3 regions of the Variovorax sp. V35 genome follow, and region 2 is predicted to be linked to each of the others. Evidence: predicted binding sites of a transcription regulator. Region 2 holds the regulator's gene; each other region holds the start of a gene.
What was found. The regulator sigma-54, encoded in region 2, starts transcription at its own class of promoters, with help from an activator protein. The targets are predictions, from matches to a motif close to TGGCANGNAANCTGCTTT.
Positions count from the first base shown of each region.

Region 1 (7,733 bases), 720 kb from region 2:
ACGCCTCTCGTCCCAGCGTTAGATCGCGCCGGCCAGTACTTCACATCTGGCACCATGCCGGGGGCAACGTCAACGACGGCGCGGAGCGTCACCGTTCCTCTTGCCTGCACTCCCAACTACACAATTTTGTCTACCGATGGATATTGGAACGAAGGGAGTGTGAAGGACGTCGGGAATCTGGACAAAAAGGTTCCCACACTGCCGGCCAATGTCTATTACGACGATGTAGCCAAAGTGGCCATCAACGACCCTATTGCAGGCGTTCCATTGGAGGCTGGGAAAAATTTCCCTGCCCCCTTCTACGATGGAAACAGCGCATCCGACACCTTGGCGGACGTCGCAATGAAGTACTGGATTTCCGATCTCACAGCACCCACCTCATCCGCCGGCAAGGTCGCGGCCAATTCATCCGACCCTGCGACTTGGCAACACATGGTGACGTTCACCATCGGCCTAGGTGCCAGCGGCACCCGTTCCACACCGCCGAGCGGTTCGAGTTCTTGGCCCGCGCCGGTGGCCAATTCAGCAACCGCCATTGACGACCTTTGGCATGCTGCGCTGAACGGCCATGGCCAGTATTTCAACGCCAACGATCCGGCGAAGCTGCAGACCGCGCTCTCGTCGATTCTTAACAACATCGTCAATCGCACAGGCGCGGCCGCCTCTGTGGCCGTGAGCAATCCGAACGTCCGCTCGGGCGACAACACGGCCTTTGCCTCCAACTTCAACTCCGGATCCTGGTACGGCAATCTGGAAGCGTTCGCGATCGATGTCAATACCGGGCTGGTGGGCACGACCCCGCTCTGGTCCGCACAGTCGCTGCTGGACGACAAGGTCTTCAGCACCCGCAAGATCGCCAGCTTCAATGGCACTTCGGGCGTCGCATTCACCACGGACGGGCTCAGCGCCGCACAGATCTCGCGACTGAACTCGCCCGCAACGCCGCCCGGCCCGGCTGACAACGCTGCCGTGCTCTCCTACCTGCGGGGTGATCGCACCAAGGAAGGCACCGACAGTACCAGTGCACGCCCCTATCGGACGCGCACCCACGTGCTCGGGGACATCGTGAACGCCGAGCCCACCTATGTTTCGGCGCCTCGCTCGAGCTACACCGATGCGGGCTACGCCACGTTCAAGGCCGGCGCCGCAGCCAACCGGACCAAAGTCGTCTATCAGGGCGCCAACGACGGCATGCTGCACGCATTCGATGCGACCACCGGCAACGAACTGTGGGCCTACGTGCCCGGCAGCCTGCTGGCCAGCAATCTCTCCGCCACGGCCACGACGACCAGCTCCCTGGTCGGCCTCTCCCAGCAAGCCCCCACATTCCAGCATCGCTTCTATGTCGACGGCACGGCCGTGGCGACGGATGTGGACCTCAGCAATACAAGCGCCAACCTGCCCACACCCCCCTCTCCCAGTTGGGCGACCGTGCTCGTGGGAGGTCTCGGCAAGGGGGGGCGCGGCTATTACGCCTTGAATGTGACCGCGCCTTCGGCTGCGTCGGAAGCCGACGTCGCGAGCAAGGTGATGTGGGAGTTTCCCAATGCGAACACCACCGACACAGTCAGGAACAGCATCGGCTATTCCTACGGCACGCCCCTCAATGTGAAAACCAAGGCCGCGGGATGGGTCACGCTGGTGACCTCCGGCTACAACAACGGCTCCGACACGGGCGGCGACGGGACGGGTCACCTCTATGTTCTGAATACCGCGACAGGCGAACTGATCAAGGACATCAGCACCGGGGTAGGCACGAGCGCCATCCCTAGCGGGCTGGCCAAGATCAGCGCGTTTTTGGTCAGCCCCGGCACCGACGACACGGCCGACTACGTGTATGGCGGGGATTTGTACGGCAACGTTTGGCGGTTCGATCTTTCGTCCAATTCGACGACCGACTGGAATGTCAGGCGGCTAGCGACACTGGTCGACAGCGGTGGCACAGCACAACCCATCACCAACGCGATTGAGTTGGGGGTGGTCAAGAACAAGCGCATGGTGTTTGTGGGCACCGGCCAGTACCTTGGCTCCTCCGATATCCCCGGTGGAACGGGCGCCAATGCCAACGCCAGCCAGGCGCAATCGTTCTACGGCCTGATGGACAACAAGTCCGACTCGCCAACCATCACACCGCTGCGCGCCAGCCTCGTCAGGCAAACGGCGACCCGCTCGGGCGACAACATCAACGTGACCAGCAACCCCCTGGACCTGGCAACCAAGAAAGGCTGGGTACTCGATTTCGCGACCACACCGGTGGGCGAGCGTTCGTACACGAGCCCGGTGCTGTTCCAAGGCGTTCTGGCCTTCACGACAAACATTCCCTCTAGCGACGAGTGCTCACCAGGCGGAAGCTCCAATCTGTACTTCCTCAACTACGCGAACGGCGGGGCGATTCCCAACCTGAGCAGCCGCTTCATCGGCAATGTGCTGGCAAGTCGCGTGCAGCCCGAGGGGCTGCCGAACGGGTCGATCAAGATCCTCGTGCGCACGTCCGATGGGAAGAACAAGGTCTATGACGTGACGGTGCCGTCGGCGACGACGCCTACCCGAATCATGTGGCGGGAAGTCATCGCGAACTGAAGGAGCGCAACGCCGGTTAGCGCGCTCAAAAGAAAGGATCAAACCCGTACGCGGGTTCGCGCAGCAGCTGCCGCTGCTGCTTGAGCCAGCGCTTGGTCGCCGTTGCGTCAGCCAGCGTGCGCAGTTCGCGCTGCTGCTGGCTCAGTTCCAGGCGCAGCTGCCGGCGGTGCTGCTCGAGCAGTGGGCCCAGCTTGCGCGGGTCGATGGCGGTGCGCCCGGGCGCGAGCCCGTGGTCGTAGCAGAACCGCAGCTCGACGCCCTCGATCTCCGCCTTCATTTCCGCCAGTGGTTCGCCCAGCACCTTGTTGTAGTGCTTCAGGCGCTCGGCGCTGGCGCTCGCGATATGGCTGGCGTCGATCTGCTCGATCTGCAGTTGCAACTCGAGCAACGCGAGCAGGTTGTTGGCCGCGTAGGCCTGGTTCGCCTTCTGCTCTGCATCAGCGCCGTCTTGATGTCGCGCTGCTGCGCATCGGTTTCGCGGTCGGGGTTCAGGGCGCTGGCGAGCTTGCGGAAGATTTCGCGCATGGACTGCGTGGCCTGTTGCGCCTCGGCTTCGCGGCGCAGTTGCGCGGCGCTGGCCTTGCAGCGCGGCGCGGCCTGGGTGTTGTGCTCGGCCTCCTTGGCCTCTTGGGCCGCCGCCTTCGCCTGCATCCCCTGCTGCATGCGCGCGAACAGATCGTCGTGCGTGTCGACGCTCTCGCCGTCGCCCAGGTCGGAGCCGGTCATGGCTTCAGCCACGTCCTTCATAGCCCGCACATCTGCTGCCGGTCGGTGTCGAAATCGATCTCGGCGTGCCAGGCGAACAACGCCTTGAGTTCTTCATCATTGTTTTCATCGTCGCCGTCGAGCGCATGCAGCAACTCGCCCGCGGCGTCACACACCAGTTCGCGCAGCGGCTCGCGATCGGTCTGGGTCCATCCGCGCGGCTGGCCCAGCAGTTCGTCCAGCGCGAACACCCATTGCCTGCGCGCGGCCAGCAGTTCGTCTTCCAGCGGCTGCAGCACCTGCGCATGGGCCTGGCGGTAGGTGCCGATGCCGTCGTGCCACGCCGCCAGCGTCTGGCGGGCCTTCTCGATCTGGCGGATCAGGTGTTGAAGCGCTTCTGCGGCGGCGTCAGTGCGGGGCCGGCTTCGCTAGGGGAGATTTGCAGGGCTTGGGGCGCATCTGGCGGATTCGGAATCGACGGCGGAAGACCGAATTGTCGATGAGCGCCTGCGCGTCAGCGCGCCGAAACGAGCCGAGCCTTTGCACCAAAATGACGCGGCTGGAAATTGAATTCCGACCCTATTTTCTACGCGAAGCCTTCATGGCTGCGGAGTTTTCTCCCGGTGAGATCGATGGCCGGGCAGTCAAGTCACGACTGCGAGTGGAGGTTGTGTTCAACGACCCGTCGCCTTCAATGCGTTGAAACGCTCTCCTCAGGTTAAATCTTGCCAGCGTGCGACGAAGTGCGTAGCCGCCGTTCAATCCAGGGAGCTCATCCAGCCGTCCAAGATGGTGTCGATAGAAGCAGGCATCAGGGCCGCGCAGCGCTCTTCGTGAAGAACATCTCGACCATGCAGGACGATAGGACCACCTAACTGTTGGAGCCAGTGAGGTTCGAGTAGACGCAAAAAAGCCGCCCGAAGGCGGCTTCTCTGGAAACAGCAGAGCTGTTACGGGCGGCACGAAGCGGGCAGGAACTTAACAGCCATGCCGCCGGTCGTGCCAGGACGGCACAGCCATTCAATGGAGCCACCAGTGGGAACCGTCGAGCTGCCGCCTGCGCCGGCGACCGTGGCAGTGGGCGCGGTAGTCAGCGCCGTACCAGCCAGAGCAGTACCGCCCGACGTCGGCGTGAGAGTGACGGTGCCGTTGCCAGCTGCCGCCGTGTAGGTAATCGTGATCACGCCAGTCAGATCGGCGATGGCGATGCTCGAAACATTTGGCGTTGCGGCCGGAAGCACATAACCATTCGCGAAGCCGGCGCCTTGGGCGGCGTTTTCAGAGATTGCCGTCTTGGCGCCGCTGGCAAGTGCCAGACCTTCGGTAACGCGCGAGCGGACAACGTAGTCCTGGTACGCAGGCAGCGCAACTGCGGCCAAGATACCAATGATCGCCACAACGATCATCAATTCGATCAGGGTAAAACCCTTTTGCACATTGCGTGCGATAGAACGACGGTTCATTCGATTAACTCCAGGTTGGTTTGTAAAGCCCGGGAACCAGCCCGGAGCGGGGTAACTTCCGCAGCATCCGTGCCACCCGGTTTCCCCACCCTGCAGCCCTCGATCGGGCCGCCTTTGGTCACAAGATAGTTACATGATGTGACACAACTCGCACTCAGATGCCAATTGTGTCGACAAATTTGTCATGCCCGACCGCTTCCAGTCAGAAGGTCAGCACCCCATCCGCCTTGAGCCAGCGGATGTCCCGCTGCGCCAACCCTGCCACCTCCCGCCCGGCCAGCATCTCGATCTGGCTCATGATTTCTTCGGTCTCCGCCGGCTTGGTGTGGGTGATGTAGATCGGGTATTGCTTGCCCGGATCGATGTGCGCCAGTTCGTGCGCCAGCGCCACCGGCGACAGATGCAGGCTGCGTTCGGCCAATGCCTCTTCGCGGGAGCTGAAGGCCGTTTCGATGACCAGCATCGCCACGTCGATCGCGTTGACGCGCTCCCAGAAGGGTGGATTGCGCTCGGTGTCGCCGCTGAAAACCCAGTGGGCGCCGCCTTCGGCCCGGCGGATGGCGAAGCCGCAGGCCGGCACGGTGTGGACGGCCGGCAGCACCTCGATCAGCTTGGGAGCGTCGCTGCCCAGTTCTAGGCGCTGCCCGACCGCGATCTCATGAAAACTCACGAACGGCGATTCGGGGCTGGGAATGCGTTCGAAATTCGGCCAGATGACGTTGTTGAACACATGCGCCCGCAGCGCATCGATGGTGGCCGCCAGGGCGTGCACGCGCAGGGGCCGGACGCGGCGGCTGCCGACGGCGTCGAGCATCAGGGGCAGGGCGGCGATGTGGTCGAGGTGCGAATGGGTGAGCACCACGTCGTCGATGGCGGCCATCTCGTCGAGGGTGAGGTCACCGACGCCCGTGCCGGCGTCCACGAGCAGGTCCGCATCGACCAGGAACGAGGTGGTGCGGCAGTCCTTGGCGATGGCGCCCGAGCAACCCAGCACGCGAACCTGCATTGTGGAAGACCCCTTGTATGCGTCTGTCGTCATTTGGTGTCGAACCGGGTGGCGCCGTCCCAGTCCGGGTCTTGCGGGCGAAGCGCCATCGAGGCTAAACGCTGGGCGTAGAGCTGGTAAAGGACTTTTTTCGCATCCGCGGCGAGCAGGGGGGCCAGCAAGTTCCGGCCCAGCGCCCAATCCTGGCGGCGGTAGGCGGCGAGCACCTGGCTCCAGCGGTCGAGTTGCTGCCGTGTGTCCTGCGCCTCGCCCGCGGCTTCCGGCGCGAGCGGGGTGTAGATGGCGACAGCCTGGGCCTTGCCCTTGACGCGCACGCTGTCGAGCTCCTGCCAGACGAACCCGGGCGCCGCCTCGCGGGTGGCGCCGCTGGCCACGATCTCGACCCCGTAGTGTCCGCTCAGGCCCTCCAGCCGGGACGCGAGATTGACCGCGTCGCCGACCACGGTATAGCTGCGGCGCGCGGTCGAGCCCATGTCGCCGACGCTCATGAGGCCGCTGTTCAAGCCGATGCCCGCGCTGATTTCGGGACGGCCGTTGGCGCGGTGCTGGCGGTTGATGTCGTGCACGGCGGCCGCCATGTCGATCGCCGCCTGCACGGCGAGCGCGGCATGGCCGGGCGTGTCGATGGGCGCGCCCCAGAAGGCCATGACGCAGTCGCCCATGTATTTGTCGACGGTGCCGCGGTGCGCGCTGATCACCTCGGTGAGCCGGCTGAAGACGGTGTTCAGGAAGGCCTGCAGCTCGGCCGGCGCCATCTGCTCGGACAGCCGGGTGAAGTCCCGCATGTCGCAGAACATCACGGTCATTTCCTTGCTCTCGGCGCGCATGCTGTAGCGGCCGGGGCGCACGAGCATTTCGTCGACCAGCTGCGGCGGCACGTAGGTGCCGAAGAGCCGCACCAGCCCGCGCCGCGCGCGCGATTCGACGAAGTAGCCCCAGCTCATGTTGAGCGCGAAGGCCAGCGCCACCATGACGAGCGCCGACGCCAGCGGGAGCACGAGGCTGTGGCCGACGTAGAGCCAGGTGTTGAGGCCGACCAGCGCGGCGACCACGCCCGCGCCGAGCAGCACGGCGCGCGATGCGGACAGCAGCGACAGCCCGAACGCGAGCAGCAGCCCCGCCGCCAGCACGGTCAGCACTTCATAACCCGGCGCGTAGTCGGGCACGGCCAGCAGGCGCCGGTCGAGCAAGCCCGAGACGATGTTGGCGTGCACTTCGACGCCCGGGAACGCTGCGCCGACCGGGGTGGCGCGCAGGTCCTGCAGGCCGGGCGCGGTGGCGCCGAGCAGCACGATCTTGTCCTTCAACTCACCCGGCGCCAGTCGGCCCTCAAGGACGTCGGCAGCGGCCACGTAGCGGAACGATCCTGCGCGCGGCCCGCCGGGGCCGCGAAACGGCACCTGCAAGCTGGCACTCTGGTCGACCGGGATGCGCAGCGACCCCAGCACCAGCGCCTGCAGGCGCGGAAAGTTGCCGTCGCCGGCCACGAGCGCCGGCCGCACGGGCGGCGAGCCGTTCGCCAGCCGGTACACCGCCAGCGCCAGCGACTCGTAGTGCCCGGGCGACGCATGCTCGCCTTCGTAGCGGGCGATGAGCGGCACGCTGCGAATCACGCCGTCGTCGCTGCCGTCACCGACAAGCGTGTTCAGGAACCCCGCGACCGGCGCCGCGCGGCCCAGCACCGGCAGGCTGGCGCCGAAGCCGTTCCAGAGCGTGACGAAGGAAGCATGGGGCGGAAAGGCGTCGGGCGGCAGCACGGGCGTCGCCGGCAGCAGCCCCTTGGCGCTGGGCTGTTCGGTGCGCGTGAAGTAGTAGCCTAGCGCCACGGGCTGGCCGCGCAGGGCCTGGGCCAGTGTGGCGTCGTGGTCGAGGGTGGGGGCGAGCTGGTCGATTTCGGCAGCGAGGCCCGGCACGCCGCTCAATGGCCCGGCCGCGATCTCCTTCAGGCGCCCGAGGCCGGAGCTGCGATCGGGCTCGAG
Region 1 covers NZ_AP028666.1:7,152,870-7,160,602, forward strand. The annotation lists gene ACAM42_RS33120 (pilus assembly protein) at 1-2,580, shown strand, start outside; gene ACAM42_RS33125 (hypothetical protein) at 2,606-2,968, opposite strand; gene ACAM42_RS33130 (hypothetical protein) at 2,896-3,306, opposite strand; gene ACAM42_RS33135 (hypothetical protein) at 3,324-3,584, opposite strand; gene ACAM42_RS33140 (pilin) at 4,236-4,748, opposite strand; gene ACAM42_RS33145 (3',5'-cyclic-nucleotide phosphodiesterase) at 4,951-5,754, opposite strand; gene ACAM42_RS33150 (CHASE2 domain-containing protein) at 5,784-7,733, opposite strand, start outside.
Region 1: the regulator sigma-54 is predicted to act here: its motif matches at 4,806-4,823, upstream of ACAM42_RS33140 (pilin).

Region 2 (7,733 bases):
GCTGGGCATGGGCGCCGGCGGGCTGGCGTTCTCGATCGCGGCGCTGGCCGGGCTGCAGGCGGCCTTCCTCGCGGTGCCGGGGCTGTACCTCGCGATCAAGGCCTTCGGCGGCGCCTACCTGATCTACCTGGGCTTTCGCATCTGGCGCGGCGCGCGGCAGCCGCTCGCGATCACGCCCGACACGGACGCCTCGCCCCGAAGCCAGGGCCGCAGCGGACGCACCTTCCTGCTCGGCCTGGCCACGCAGATCAGCAACCCGAAGACGGCGGTGGTGTATGCGAGCATCTTCGCGGCCTTCCTTCCGCGTGAGGTGCCGCTGGTGCTGGCGCTCGCGGTGCCGGCCGTGATCTTCTGCATCGAGACGGGCTGGTACGCGATCGTCGCGCTGGCGCTGTCCTCGGCCGCGCCGCGTGCGGCCTACCTGCGCTACAAGACCTGGATCGACCGCGCGGCCGGTGGCGTGATGGGCCTGCTGGGCCTGCGGCTGGTGTGGTCGGCGGTGCGCGGCACCTGAGCCGCTACAACAGGCTCTCGGGCGTGAGCGGCGACAGCAGCTCGAGCATGGTGCGGTCCCAGAAGCCCGAGTCGGGCTCTTCGTGCAGCACGGTGGTCTTGCCGCCTTCCTCGCTGACCCATTCGATGCGCCGCGAGCCGACTGCGCCCGCATTACCGCCTTCGGCAAAGCGCAGCCGGTAGGCGCCCTGCTGCTTGAGCACGTCGAGCAGCTTCAGTGTCTGCTGCGCCATCTCGGGGCTGCGGATGAACAGGCCGATCTCGGTGTTGTGGATCTCGGAGCGCGGGTCGAAATTCATCGAGCCGACGAACAGGATGCGCTGGTCGATCACCGCCGACTTGGCGTGCAGCCGCCCCACCGACGTGCCGAACAAACCCAGCCGCACGCTGCGCCGCGTGCGCGCGGAACTCAGCTCGTGCAGCTCGGCGCCCAACGCGAGCATGTCGGCGCGGTAGCGGCGGTAGGCGGTGTGCACCAGCGGTTCGTCGGTGGCGGCGAGCGAGTTGGTGACCACGCTGATCTTCACGTTGCGCCCGCGGATCTCGCGCATCACCTCCAGCCCCGACGCGCCCGGGATCAGGTAGGGCGAGACCAGCGTCACCTCGCTGCGCGCGCGGCGCATCTGCTCGACCACGTTGTAGCGCACGCTGTCCACGTCGAGCAGCGGCACGCCGCCGTACGACGCGGTCTTGCCGATCACGCGGTCGGGCGAATCGGCATAAGCCTCGGCGGTGGTCCAGATCAGGCCCAGCTTGCCGGCGTCGAGGTCGTCGGCCACCGGGCTGTAGCCGAGCAGGTCGTTGGGCGCAGGCCTGGGCGGCGGCGGCGTGGTGTCGGGGCCGGTGGCGGCGTCGAAGCGGCGCTGCAGCTCTTCGCGCGGCAGGTCGGTGTGCACGACCGCGCCGATCGGGCGCACGTGCGGGCTGTTCCAGTACTGGTCGAACAGCACGCCCAGGCGCGGGATCAGCGCACCCGTCACGAAGGTGTCGAGGTCGATGAAGTTCGGGCCGGTGGTGCGGCGGAAGTACTGGTTGCCGATGTTGCGCCCGCCCGCCACCGCCATCGCGCCATCGGCGATGAAGAGCTTGTTGTGCATGCGGCGGTTGACGCGGCTGAAGTCGAACAGCGACGCGGTGAAGCGCTTGAGCAGGCTGCCGCGCCCCGCCGGGAACGGGTTGAACAGGCGCAGCTCGACGTTCGGCGTGGCGGCCAGGCCGAGCAGCAGCTCGTCTTCGCCGGACGTGTACAGGTCGTCCATCAACAGGCGCACGCGCACGCCGCGCTGGGCCGCATCGCGCAGAGTGCGCAGCAGGTAGCGGCCGGTCTCGTCGTTCTCGATCTGGTAGTACTGCACGTCGAGCGTGCGCTGCGCGCGGCGCGCCAGCTGCAGCCGCGTGTCGAAGGCGAAGTCGCCGCCAGGCATCAGGCGAAAGCCGCTGAGGTCGGGGTCGGGCTGCGAGGCCAGCGCGATCTTGCCGAGCGCGGTGTCGGCCGAGACGGCGATGGCCTTGGTGGGCGGGCGCGGTGCCTCGTCGGGCAGCGTGGCGCAGCCGGCGAACAGCAGCGCCGCAGCCACAACAAGAACCCAATGCCCCCAGCGCGACAGCAGGCGACGGGTCATCGTGGGCTTTCTACAGAGCCTTGCGCAGGTTGGCCGGTGCGATGCGCAGCGCTTCGCGGTACTTGGCGACGGTGCGGCGCGCGCACTCGATGCCCTGCTCTTTCAGCATCTCGGAGATCTGGCTGTCGGACAGCGGCTTCTTGATGCTCTCGGAACTCACGAACTGCTTGATCAGCGCGCGCACCGCGGTGCTCGACGCATTGCCACCGGTCTCGGTGCCCAGCGCCGAACCGAAGAAGTACTTCAGCTCGACCGTGCCGAAGGGCGTGGCCATGTACTTGGCGGTGGTCACGCGCGAGATGGTCGACTCGTGCAGGCCCAGCTCGTCGGCGATCTCGCGCAGCACCAGCGGGCGCATGGCCAGCTCGCCGTGCACGAAGTAGCTCTTCTGGCGCTCGACGATGGCGTTGCTCACGCGCAGGATGGTGTCGAAGCGCTGCTGGATGTTCTTGATGAACCAGCGCGCCTCCTGCAGCCGCTGCGACAGCGCCTGGCTGCCCTCGCCCTTGTGCGACTTGAGCGCACCGGCGTAAATGTCGTGCACGCGCAGGCGCGGCATGACCTCGGGGTTGAGCATGACGCGGAACTTCACGTTGGTGCCGCGCCCGGTCTTGGTGACGATCACGTCGGGAATGACGATGTTGCGTTCGACGTCGACAAAGCGGCGCCCCGGCTTGGGCTCGAGCCGCGCAATGACCTGCAGCGCCGAGCGCACCAGGTCTTCGTTGGTGCGCGTGAGCGTGGCCAGGCGCTTGAAGTCGCGCCGCGCGAGCAGCTCCATGGGCTGCTTGCAGATCGCGATGGCGGTCTTGCGGATGAGCGCTTCGGCCTCGGTCTCGTCTTCGCTGGCAAGCGCCTTCAGCTGGATGCTCAGGCATTCGCCGAGGTCGCGCGCGCCGACGCCCACCGGCTCCAGGCTCTGCAGCAGGCCCAGCGCCACCTGGAAGTGGTGCACGAGGTCGTCGAACTGGTCGTTGTCGTCGCCCGCCAGGCCCGAGGCCAATGCGGGCAGCGAGTCTTCGAGGTAGCCGTCGTCGTTGAGCGACTCGATCAGGAAGCGCAGCGCGGCGCAGTCGTTTTCATTGAGCCGCAGGCTCAGCGCCTGGCGGTGCAGGAACGACTGCAGCGACTCCTGGCTGCGCGCGAGTTCGGTGGCGTCGGCACGCTCGTCGTCGCCCAGGTTGTTCTGGCGCGCGGGCGCGTCGCTGCCCCACTCGCTGTCGTCGGGCGCCATGTCGACGGTGCCGTCGCCTTCCCAGTCGGGCTCGCGCTCGGCGATCTCGGCGGCGGGGCCGTCGGTGTCGGGGGTCGAGGTGGTGGTGTCGCTGGAGGTGGAGGACGTGCTGGCGGCGGACGGCGTGAACTCGGCCTCGCCCTCGCCCGCGTCGTCGCGCGGCACCGGCGCGTCGGCCGTGTCCAGCCCGAATTCCTCGCGCGCCGCTTCTTCCGCGGTGCGCTCGAGGAACGGGTTCTCGTCCAGCATCTGCTCCACCTCCTGGCTCAGTTCGAGCGTGGAGAGCTGCAGAAGCCGGATCGACTGCTGCAGCTGAGGCGTCAAGGCCAGATGCTGCGAAACGCGAAGGGACAGCCCTTGCTTCATAGGAACCGCCCCCGCCCTTACATGCGGAAGTGCTCGCCCAGGTACACCCTGCGTACCTCGGCGTTGTCGACGATCTCCGAGGGTGTGCCTTGTGCCAGCACGTGCCCGTCGCTGATGATGAACGCGTGATCGCAGATGCCCAGCGTCTCACGCACGTTGTGGTCGGTGATGAGCACGCCGATGCCGCGCTCTTTCAGGAAACTGATGATCCGCTGGATCTCGATCACGGCGATCGGGTCGATGCCGGCGAAGGGCTCGTCCAGCAGGATGAAGCGCGGCTGTGTGGCCAACGCACGCGCGATTTCGACGCGGCGGCGCTCGCCGCCCGACAGCGCGAGCGCGGGCGAATCGCGCAGGTGGTCCACGCGCAGGTCGGACAGCAGGTCGGCCAGTCGCTCTTCGGTGGCCTGCTTCGACAACGGCACCATGCGGCCGTTGGCGTCGGGCTCGCGCTGCAGCTCGAGCACGGCGCGCACGTTTTCCTCGACCGTGAGCTTGCGGAAGATCGAGGCTTCCTGCGGCAGGTAGCTCAGGCCCATGCGCGCGCGGCGGTGAATGGGCATGTGGGCGATGGGCTCGCCGTCGATGGTGATCTCGCCGGCGTCGGCGCGCACCAGCCCGACGATCATGTAGAACGAGGTGGTCTTGCCCGCGCCGTTGGGGCCGAGCAGTCCGACGACCTCGCCCTTTTGCACGTCGAGCGAGACGTCTTTCACGACCGTGCGGCTGCCGTAGCTCTTCTTGAGGCCGCGCGCCACGAGGCGGCTGCCCGGAATGCCGTCGGCGGTCTGGGTTCCTGCGGTTTCGATCACTTGCGCCCTTCCCCTTCGGGGCCGCCCAGCGTGGTGCTCGGACGCAGCCCGGCGCCGGGCGCGGGAGTGGGTGCCGGGGCCGCGGGCTTCTTGCCACCGGCCGCGGGTGCGGAGCCGGGCGCCGCCGGGGCCGGCGTGGCCTTCGGCGTGAGGATGGCCTTGACGCGACCGCCGCCGCCCGCCGAGACGCCGGCGTTCGGCGGCACGAGGGAGCCGTTGACGGTGTAGGTGTCGTTGCTCTGGTCGTAGACGATCAGCGCGCCGCTGCTCTCGTCGTTGGCCGTGGCGCCGATCAGCCGGCGCATGACGGCGCGGCGGATGAACTTGACGTTGTCGGCGCGGCTGTCGTACTCGATGACTTCCGACTCGCCCTCGATCCACTCGTCGCCGGCGTTGCGCTTCTGCTTGTAATAGGCCAGCTTGCCGGGCGCCGCCGTGACCACGCCGTACTGGTAGCCCTCGGCGTCCTGGCGCACGTCCAGCCGCGCGCCGCGGATGATGATCGTGCCCTTCGTGACCAGCACGTTGCCGGTGAACACGCTGGTCTGTTTCAGGTCGTCGTAGCGCATCGAGTCGGACTCGATGTTCATCGGCTTGGTGCGGTCGGCGGTTTCGGCCAGGGCGCCCGAGGCGGCACCGGCCAGCAACAGCGCACCGAAAGCCAGGCGGCCGAGGCGACGAAGGGTGGGGAATGTGGGGATGGAGGGCAATGTCATAAAGGCACGAAACTTGCTCTGAAACATTGTATGCGTGGGATGGCAATTGCCCACCGCCGCCAATGAAAAAGCCCGCCGAAGCGGGCCTTGCATTCGACCAAAAAGCAGGTCGCCGGGTCGGTCAGCCCTTCTTGGCTTCGCCGATGAGGAAGGTCGCGACCTGCAGCACCTTGGACATGCTGCCGGCGGTTTCGCCGTCCACATACCAGCGGCCCGCCACGGCCAGGGCCGGCACGCCGGCGACCTTGTAGGCCTCGGTCTGCTGCGCCGCGCGGCGGGCCTTGCTGGCCACGCCGAAGGACGCAAAGGTTTCCTTGAACTTGGCGCCGTCGAGGCCGGCACGCTCGGCCCAGGCCTGGATGTTGGCGTCGCCGTTCAGGTTCTGGCGCTGCGCGTGGATGGCGGCGAACACCTTCGAGTGGTACTCGTCCAGCTTGCCCATCGCTTCGAGCGTGAAGTACAGGCGCTGCTTGGCTTCGACGTCGTTGCCCACGAAGGGCACCGGGATGCGGCGGAAGGCCACTTCCTTCGGGGCCGCCTTGACCCAGGCTTCGAGCGACGGCTCGAAGTCGTTGCAATGCGGGCAGTTGTACGAGAAGAACTCGACCACCTCGACCTTGCCGGCGGGTGCATCGACGGGCACGCGCTTGTCGAGCACGAGGAAATCGGTGCCGGCCTTGGGGGCGCGCTGGGCGTGTGCCGGAACGGCAGCCAGCGAAAGCAGCCCGATCGAAGTGGCGGCCAGCGAAAAGTCACGACGTTTCATGGAAAAGGTTCTCCTGTGGGTACCGCAGTACAGAGCCGGCGCGCCGCCGGGAGTTCCCCGTGGACGGCGCGACCGAGGCGCTGGAATTGACAAACGAGTGCGGCAGATGCCGCGCGGGCGAGAGCTTAAAGGCTGTTCAAGAAAGGCGCTGACGGGTCAGCGCTGCACGCGCACCAGCGCCGATTCGAGACCGCCGCCATCGAGCCGTTCCTTGAGCCGGTCGGCGTCGTCCTTCTTGTTGAACGGACCCGCGCGCACGCGGTAGACCGTGCGACCGGCCTGCTCGCGCTCGGTGACCTTGGCCTCGACGCCCATGAGCGACAGCTTGGCGCGCTGCGCCTCGGCGTCGTCGGTGGTGCGGAAGGCGCCAGCCTGCACGAAGTACATGAAGGGATCGGCACCCGACGACGACGGTGCGGCGGCGGTCGTGTGGCTCGGCGCGGCGGACGCGGTGGTCGTGCTGCTGCCGCCTGCGCGGGCCCGGGCGAGGTCGCCCAGCGGATCGTTCGACGGCGGCAGGGCGTTGGCTTCGGCCGGCACCGGCGCGGGGCGCGTCGGCTTGGGCGCCACCACCACGGGGGCCGGGGCGGTGACCGGCGCGGTGGCGACGGGCGGCGTGCCGGGGGCCACGGTGGCGGGCGCGCCGGTGATCGGGTTCACCGGGCCGGTGGCCGTGGCGGCCGGCGGCGTGGCGGCCGGCTTGGGCGCGCCGGCCTTGCCGGCCAGCGGCGCGTTCGGGTCCCAGTCGCGGTTCTTGCGGGCTTCGGCTTCGTCCTGCTCGGCACCGCCGCGTTGCGTCTTGTTGACGAACGGGATCGGCACCTTGGTGACGTAGACCGCGATGCCCAGGGCGACGCCCAGACCGAGCACCAGGCCGATGATCAGCCCGATGACGATGTTGCCGCGTTGTCTGCTTGTCTTCTTCATGTTCAGAGGGTGATTCACATCTTGCTCGGCGCACTGACGCCGAGGATCGCGAGGCCATTGTGCAGCACCTGCGCGGCCGCTGCGACGAGTGCGAGACGCGCCAGCTTGACCGGCTCGTCGTCCACCAGGATGCGCTCGGCATCGTAGTAGCTGTGGTAGCTGGCCGCGAGTTCGCGCAGGTAGAAAGTCACGTCGTGCGGGGCGAAATCCTTCGCCGCCGCCGTCAGCATGGCCGGGTACTTGGCCAGCAGCAGCATCAGCGCCTGGGCCGCCGGGCTGTCCAGCGGCGACAGGTCGACCGCCTTGAGCGCGGCCACGTCGCCGCCCCAGGCCGCGAGCACCGAGCAGATGCGCGCGTGGGCGTACTGCACGTAGTACACGGGGTTGTCGTTGTTCTTGGTGACCGCCAGGTCGACGTCGAAGGTGTATTCGGTGTCGGGCTTGCGGCTGAGCAGGAAGAAGCGCACGGCATCGGTGCTGGTCCACTCGATCAGGTCGCGCAGCGTGACGTAGCTGCCGGCGCGCTTGCTGATCTTGACCTCTTCGCCGCCCTTCATGACGCGCACCATGGTGTGCAGCACGTAATCGGGGTAGCCCTCGGGAATGCCTTCGCCCGCGGCCTGCAGGCCGGCGCGCACGCGCGCGATGGTGCCGTGGTGGTCGGTGCCCTGGATGTTCACGACCTTGTGGAAACCGCGCTCCCACTTGGCGATGTGGTACGCCACATCGGGCACGAAGTAGGTGTACGTGCCGTCCTTCTTCTTCATCACGCGGTCT
Region 2 covers NZ_AP028666.1:582,737-590,469, reverse strand. The annotation lists gene ACAM42_RS02715 (LysE family translocator) at 1-514, shown strand, start outside; gene ACAM42_RS02710 (phospholipase D family protein) at 519-2,135, opposite strand; gene rpoN (RNA polymerase factor sigma-54) at 2,146-3,735, opposite strand; gene lptB (LPS export ABC transporter ATP-binding protein) at 3,753-4,547, opposite strand; gene lptA (lipopolysaccharide transport periplasmic protein LptA) at 4,544-5,263, opposite strand; gene ACAM42_RS02690 (thiol:disulfide interchange protein DsbA/DsbL) at 5,385-6,029, opposite strand; gene ACAM42_RS02685 (SPOR domain-containing protein) at 6,186-6,956, opposite strand; gene argS (arginine--tRNA ligase) at 6,971-7,733, opposite strand, start outside.

Region 3 (7,733 bases), 2.9 Mb from region 2:
CTACCTGCAGGGCGATGTGCGCGTGGGCGACTGCTTCGTGCTCAGCACCGACGGCGTGCACGGCGTGCTCAAGCCGCAGCAGGTGGCCGCGCTCGCGCTGCAGGGCGACGCCGAGGCCGCGAGCGAGGCGCTGGTGCAGGCGGCGCTGGACGCCGGCACGCGCGACAACGCGACCGCGCTGGTGATCCGCGTTGTGGGGCTCGATGCGCGCCAGCTCGACGACGAACTCGGCGACGGCCGCCGGCTCGCGCCGCCGCCGTGGCTCAAGGTGGGCGACGTGCTCGACGGCTACGTCGTCACCGGCCTGGTGGCCGACACCGGCGTACACCTGCTGTACCAGGCGCGCCATCCGGTCACGCGCGAGCTGGTCGCACTCAAGACCCTGCACCCCTCGCGCGCCGGCGACCCGCAGGAGCGCGCGATGCTGGCGCATGAGGCCTGGCTGGGGCAGCGCGTGGGGCAGGGCGGCGGCTTCGTGCGCGTGCACGAGCGCGCACCGGACGCCAGCGCGCTGTACATCGTGTTCGACTGGCACGGTGGGCGCACGCTCGAGCAGATGCGCAAGGACGGCACGCGCGGCAACGTGGCCGAGGTGGTCGCCGCGGCCATCGAGGTGAGCCGCGCACTCGGGCGGCTGCACCGCCACGGCGTGGTCCACCGCGACATCAAGCCCGGCAACCTGCACCGGGGTGACGACGGCCGCTGGCGCATCCTCGACCTGGGCGTGGCGATCTCGGGCCGCGAGGGCGCGGCGCAGCGCGAGCTGCACGCGGGCACGCCGAGCTATATCAACCCCGAGCAGTGGGAGGAAGGCGGCGTGGCCGATGCGGGCAGCGACCTGTTCGCGCTCGGGGCCACGCTCTACCAGTGGCTGGGCGGGCACCTGCCCTACGGCGAGATCGAGCCCTATCAGGTGGCGCGCTACCGGCGCGATCCGGTCGCGCTCTCGCGCCTGCGGCCCGACGTGCCCGTGTGGCTCGACCACCTCGTGCGCAAGGCCGTGGCCCGCGACCCGCGCGAACGCTTCGAGACCGCCGAGGAGATGCTGCTCGCGCTGGAGCGCGGCGCCTCGCGCCCCGTGAACGCGCCCGCCGCCACGCCGCTGATCCGCCGCGACCCGCTCGCGCTGTACCAGCTCGCGCTCGGCGTGTCGGTGCTGTTCAACGTGCTGCTCATCGTGTGGCTTCTCTTCCTGCCACGTTGAGCGGGGGCGGGCGAAGAGGCTCATGAACGGGCGGCCTTGCGAACGGGCGAGGGCTTGGCAGCCGCAGGGGCCGGCGTGACGCGCGCGCGTCCGCCTTTTTCGGCCCAGGTGCGCGTCCAGCGGATCTGCATCACGCGCATCACGCCCAGCATCGCCAGCGAGAGCGCACCGAAGAACACGAAGCCCCAGGCGTAGCTGCCCAGGTACTGCTTCGACAGGCCCATGGCGTTGGGCACGAGGCCGCCGCCGAGGGCGCCGATCTCGCCGATCATCGAGCCGGCCACGGCCGTGCTCGTGGGCCAGCGCAGCGGCACCAGCTGGAACAGCGCGCCGTTGCCCGCGCCCAGCGCCGCGAAGCACACGATCAGCAGCAGCGTGGTGAGCGCCAGCGAGCCCGACGAGAAGCCCACCAGCACGAGGCCCACGGCCACCACCAGCAGCACCACCGTGAGCGTGTTCACGCCGCCCCAGCGGTCGGACAACCAGCCGCCCACGATGCGCACCGCCGCGCCCATGAAGGCCGCGAGCATCGTCAGCTGGCCCGCCTGCACCTTGCTCACGCCGAACTGGTCGTAGTAGTACGAGGGCAGGAAGGTCGTGAGGCCGATGAAGCCGCCGAAGGTCACGCCGTAGATCAGGCTGAAGACCCAGCCGTCTTTTTCGAACAGGCAGGCGATGTGCGCGCGGAAGCTGCCGTGCGGGTCCACGTCCGGCGGCTCCTTGGCGAAGAACACCATCACGACCATCGGAATGAGGATCGCGACGGCGGCCACGCCGTACACCGCCTGCCAGCCCAGCCAGTTGGCCAGCGGCGGCGCCACCAGCACCGACACGGCCGTGCCCACGTTGCCCGCGCCCACCAGGCCCATCGCCAGGCCCTTGTGCTGCGGCGGGAACCAGCCCGAGCCCAGCGACAGCGCCACGCCGAAGCTCGCGCCGGCGATGCCCAGCAGCACGCCCATGGCGAGCAGGTCGTTGAAGCTCTTCACGAAGAAGAAGCCGAACAGCATCGCCACGGCGATGAGTCCCATCTCGACCAGCGTGGCCTTCTTGCGGCCGATGTACTGCGACAGCAGGCCCAGCGGAAAGCGCATGAGCGCGCCCGCGATGATCGGCACCGACAGCATCAGGCCCTTCTGCGCGGGCGAGAGGTTGAAGGTCTCGCCGATGAAGGGCGCCATGGCGCCGTTGAGCACCCAGATGCAGCAGGAGAACGAGAAGTACAGGAAGGCCGCGAACAGGGTCGGACTGTGGCCTGACTGCAAGAAATTCCTGAAACCGGACATGGCGTTCAAAGGTGCAAAAAGCCGCGGCGCGACCGGGCAGCGGTCGTGTCGACGGACAGGGGTGGAGTCGGGAGGCCGGCGGCGAATGCCGTCGGCATGGGGGTGAGCCCGGCCTGAGGAGGGCCGGGTTGGATGCAGGAACCTGCAGCCTCACCAAAGCGGTGCTTCGTTACACCGTGCCCCCTTCGATGCAAGAGGCGTGCCTGCGAATGCAGGCTGGCGTGGCCTATGCTTCCCGGGCCTTGCCACACCTTGCCGCCATGTCCCTTCTCGTCGTCCTTTCCCCTGAACCCGCTGAAGGCGAGCCCTTGCCGGCGTCGCTGCAGCAGTCGATCGATGCCGCGGGCGTCGCGGTGCTCGGGCGCGCGGGCTGCCACACGCTGGTGCAGCGCGCGCAGGCGCTCGCACCGTCGATGGTCCTGGTGCATCTGGATGAAACAGAGCCGCAGCTCGACGCGCTGCTCGATGCGCTGGCGCCCTGGGGCGGCGCACCGCCGTGCGCCCTGGGCGTGATGAGCGCGCCGCTGGACGGCGCGCAGCACGCAGCGCTCGTGGCCGCGGGCGTGCACGGGTGGGTACCCATCGACAGCGCCGATGCACTCGCCGCACTGACCGCGCAGGCGCAGGCCCGCTGGACCCGCGAGGCCGCGCTGCGCACCGAACTCGACGCCCTGCGCACGCGCATGGACGAGCGCAAGTGGGTCGATCGCGCCAAGGGCCTGCTGATGTCCGCGCGCGGCATCGGCGAAGACGAAGCCTTCGGCCTGCTGCGGGGCGCCGCGATGCACGCCAACCTGCGGCTGGGCGAGGTGTCGCGCTCGGTCATCGAGGCCGCGCAGTGGGCCGAGGCGATCAACCGCGCGGGCCAGCTGCGCATGCTCTCGCAGCGGCTGGTGCGCGTCGCGGCGCAGCTCGCGGCCGGCATCGACGCACAGCGTGCGCGCGTGCTGCGCACGCAGTCGACCGAGCGCGTGCAGCAGACGCTGGATCATCTGACGGCCCTCGAGCTGGGTCCGGCCGGCGTGCAGGCGCTCGGCGAGGTGCAGGCCGCGTGGCTCGCGCTGGCCGCGCTGTTGACGGCCAAGCCCGCATCGCAAGGGCTGGCCGCGATCGATGCGCGCGGCGAGGCCTTGCTGTCGGCGGCCGAGGCGCTGACGGACGCGCTGGAGGCCTCGGGTGCGCGGCGCGCGCTGCGCATCGTCAACATCTGCGGACGGCAGCGCATGCGCGCGCAGCGACTGGCCAAGGACGCCTTGCTGGCCTCGACACTCGCGGCCGGTGCCTCGCGCGAGCGGCTGCTGCCGACCATGAACGAATTCGAAGCCGCGCTGCTGGAGCTGGAGCGTGCCCCGCTCAGCTCGCCCGAGATCCGCGCCGGGCTGGCGAGCGCGCGCGACGAGTGGCTGCGCCTCGTCGGCGGCGTGCAGGCGCTCGACAGTGCCGAGGGGCGCGCCACGCTGGTGCGTTCCAGCGAGGCGCTCGTGGACACCTTCGAGCGTCTCACGGGGTGGTACGAGCACAGCCTGCAGGTCATCATGTCTTGATGCCCGTCGTGCTGCGCCTGCCGGGTCAGGCCGCGGCCTTCTCCACATGCGCCTGGCGCGTGTAGAGAAAATCGATCACCGCCTTGCGCGCGTGCACATAGGCCGGGTCTTCGGCCAGCGCCACGCGGTTGCGCGGGCGCGCAATGTCCACTGCCAGCACGTCGCCGATGGTGGCGGCCGGGCCGTTGGTGAGCATCACGATGCGGTCGCTGAGCAGCACGGCCTCGTCGACGTCGTGCGTGACCATGACGACCGTGCTGCGCGTCTTCTGCACGATGGCGAGCAGCTCGTCCTGCAGCTTGGCGCGGGTGAGGGCGTCGAGCGCGCCGAAGGGCTCGTCCATCAGCAGCACCTTGGGCTCCATCGACAGCGCACGGGCGATGCCCACGCGCTGCTTCATGCCGCCCGAGATTTCGCCGGGGCGCTTCTGCGCCGCGGGCGTGAGGCCCACCAGCGCGAGCGCCGCGTCGGTGCGTTCGCGCAGCTGCGCCTTGTTCTCGGTGGCCGCGAACACGCGTTCGACCGCGAGGTACACGTTCTCGAAGCAGGTGAGCCAGGGCAGCAGCGAGTGGTTCTGGAACACCACGGCGCGCTCGGGGCCCGGGCCCTTGATCTCCTTGTTGGCGCACAGCAGCACGCCCTGCGTGGGCGTGGTCAGGCCGGCGATGAGGTTCAGCAGCGTCGACTTGCCGCAGCCCGAGTGGCCGATGAGCGTGACGAACTCGCCCTTGGCCACGTTCAGGTTCACGTCGCGCAGCGCGACGAAGCGGCCCTTGGGCGTCTTGAACGCCTGTTCGACGTTGTGGATCTCGATGTACTTGGAATCGTCGTTCATGACTTCACCTCTTCGAACGTGAATGCGGTGGCGAGCTTGATGAGCGCGAACTCCAGCACCAAGCCGACGATGCCGATCACGAAGATCGCGATGATGATGTTGGCGACGTTGAGGTTGTTCCACTCGTCCCACACCCAGAAGCCGATGCCGACGCCGCCCGTGAGCATCTCGGCCGCGACGATCACCAGCCACGCGGTGCCCACCGCCAGGCGCACGCCCGTGAGCATGTAGGGCAGCACGGCCGGAAAGAGGATCTTGGTGAGGATCTTCCATTCGCTGAGGTTGAGCACCTTGGCCACGTTCATGTAGTCGCTGGGCACGCGCTGCACGCCCACGGCGGTGTTGATGACCATCGGCCAGATCGAGCAGATGAAGATGGTCCAGATCGCGGCCGGGTTGGCGCCCTTGAACACCAGCAGGCCGATGGGCAGCCACGCCAGCGGCGACACCGGGCGCAGCAGGCTGATCAGCGGGTTGAACATGCGCGAGAGGAACTCGAAGCGCCCGATGGCGAAGCCGGCCGGAATGCCGACCGCTGCGGCGAGGCCGAAGCCCAGCGCCACGCGCTGCAGCGACGACAGCACGTTCCAGCCCACGCCCTGGTCGTTCGGCCCCTTGCTGTAGAACGGATCGCTGAACACCGTGAGCGCCTGCTGCCAGGTGGCCAGCGGCGAGGGAAAGCCGGTGGTGCTCTTCATGGCCACGATCTCCCACACGAGCACCAGCAGGCCGAAGCCCAGGAACGGCGGGAGCACGCGCATCCAGAAGGCGCGCAGGTCCAGGGGCGTGCGGGTGCGGGGCGCAGGCGCTGCCGCCGCAACGGCCGCAGCGGGGGCGGGTGCCAGGGGCCTGGACACCACGGGCGCGGCGACCTGCGAGGCCACGGCGTCGAGCGGGGAATGGAAGACAGCGCTGACCATGGTGCGTTTCTCCTCAGACATGGAGCTTGAAAGACTCGGCGTACTTCTTCGGGTCCTTGCCGTCCCAGACGGTGCCGTCGAAGAGCTTGCTGGTGCGCAGCACGTCCTTGGGCACGGGCGTCTGCGTGGCGGCGGCGGCCTGCTTGTAGATGTCGATGCGGTTGATCTCGGTGGCCACCTTCAGGTAGTCGGGGTGCTCCTTCAAGAGGCCCCAGCGCTTGTGCTGCGTGAGGAACCACATGCCGTCCGACAGGTACGGGAAGTTCACGGCGCCGCCGTTGTAGAACTTCATGTGGTTGGGGTCGTCCCAGCTCTTGCCCAGGCCGTTGGTGTAGCGGCCCAGGATGCGCTGGTTGATGGCGTCCACGCTGGTGTTGACGTAGCTCTTGTCGGCGATGGTTTCGGCCATCTTGTTCTTATTCTGCAGGCCGGTGTCGATCCACTTGCCGGCCTCGAGGATCGCGGCCGTGACGGCGCGCGCGGTGTTCGGGTACTTCTTCGTGAACTCCGCGGTGCAGCCCAGCACCTTCTCGGGGTGGTCCTTCCAGATGTCCTGCGTCGTGATGCCGGTGAAGCCGATGCCGTCCATGATCGCGCGCTGGCCCCAGGGCTCGCCCACGCAGTAGCCGTCCATGTTGCCCACGCGCATGTTGGCCACCATCTGCGGGGGCGGCACGGTGATGTTCTTCACGTCCTTGAACGGATCGATGCCGGCCGAGGCGAGCCAGTAGTAGAGCCACATGGCGTGCGTGCCGGTGGGGAAGGTGTGGGCGAAGGTGTATTCGCCCTTTTCCTTGGCGATGAGCTTGGCGAGCGAGGCGGCATCGACCGCGCCCTTGTCGGCCAGCTTCTTCGACAGCGTGATGGCCTGGCCGTTGTTGTTCAGGGTCATGAGCACGGCCATGTCCTTCTTCGGGCCGCTCACGCCCAGGTGCATGCCGTACACGAGGCCGTAGAGGACGTGCGCCATGTCGAGGTCGCCGTTCACGAGCTTGTCGCGCACGCCGGCCCAGCTGGCTTCCTTGCTCGGCACGATCTTCACGCCGTACTTCTTGTCGATGCCCAGCACCGAAGCCATCACCACGCTGGCGCAATCGGTCAGCGGGATGAAGCCGATCTTCACTTCTTCCTTCTCGGGCTTGTCCGAGCCCTGGGCCCAGACGGCGGCGCGCAGCGCGGGGTCGATGCCCACGGCGCCGAGGGCGGCGGCCTGCAGCACGCGGCGCCGGCTCAGTTTGGTTTTCAGCAGCAGATCGGACATGGGCGGGGCTCCAGAAGTGAAAGACAAAAACGAAAAGGCGTCCGCACCGCGCAGGGGCTGCTCGTGAACGAGCCCTTGCGGGATGGGGACGCCTTTGTCCGGTTCGGTGGGCCGCACCCGCCGTTGGGTGCAACCTGCCTTTGAGACCTTGCGGTCCCGTGCCAAGGACTACGCAAGCGACGTGCCAGCTCGAACCTGCCGTTGGAAGCTATGGAAAAGATAGCTGGCAGGGCGCGCCGGTGCAGGAGAAAGTTCCTGCTGGCTCGCTAACCCGGGCGACGCACAGTTGTTGTGCGCTGCACCAATCCAAGCGGCCCGGGTCAGCGCCGCGGTGCAGGCTCGAGCGGCAGGTAGTCGGCCATGGCCAGCATCGACTCGGCCACGTCGACGAGGCGGCGCTTCTGGTTCATGGCGGTCTGGCGCAGCATCTTGTGCGCCTCGGCCTCGCTCAGGCGGCGGTGCGCCATCAGCAGGCCCTTGGCGCGCTCGACGATCTTGCGTTCGTTGAGCGAGGCGCGCACGGTGTCGAGTTCGTCGCTCATGGCCTGCAGGCGCTGCGACTGCTCCTGGACCATGTCGAGCACCGAGCGTTCGAGGTGGCGCCCGAGCTGCGCCGGCGTGGCGTCCTGCGCCTGCTGGGCATCGTCGAAGAACAGCGCGCCGCCGGCCTGCGGGGCCAGCGT
Region 3 covers NZ_AP028666.1:4,942,534-4,950,266, reverse strand. The annotation lists gene ACAM42_RS22750 (protein kinase) at 1-1,204, shown strand, start outside; gene ACAM42_RS22745 (nitrate/nitrite transporter) at 1,225-2,490, opposite strand; gene ACAM42_RS22740 (type IV pili methyl-accepting chemotaxis transducer N-terminal domain-containing protein) at 2,751-4,034, shown strand; gene ACAM42_RS22735 (ABC transporter ATP-binding protein) at 4,060-4,869, opposite strand; gene ntrB (nitrate ABC transporter permease) at 4,866-5,789, opposite strand; gene ACAM42_RS22725 (CmpA/NrtA family ABC transporter substrate-binding protein) at 5,803-7,050, opposite strand; gene ACAM42_RS22720 (nitrate regulatory protein) at 7,371-7,733, opposite strand, start outside.
Region 3: the regulator sigma-54 is predicted to act here: its motif matches at 2,678-2,695, upstream of ACAM42_RS22745 (nitrate/nitrite transporter).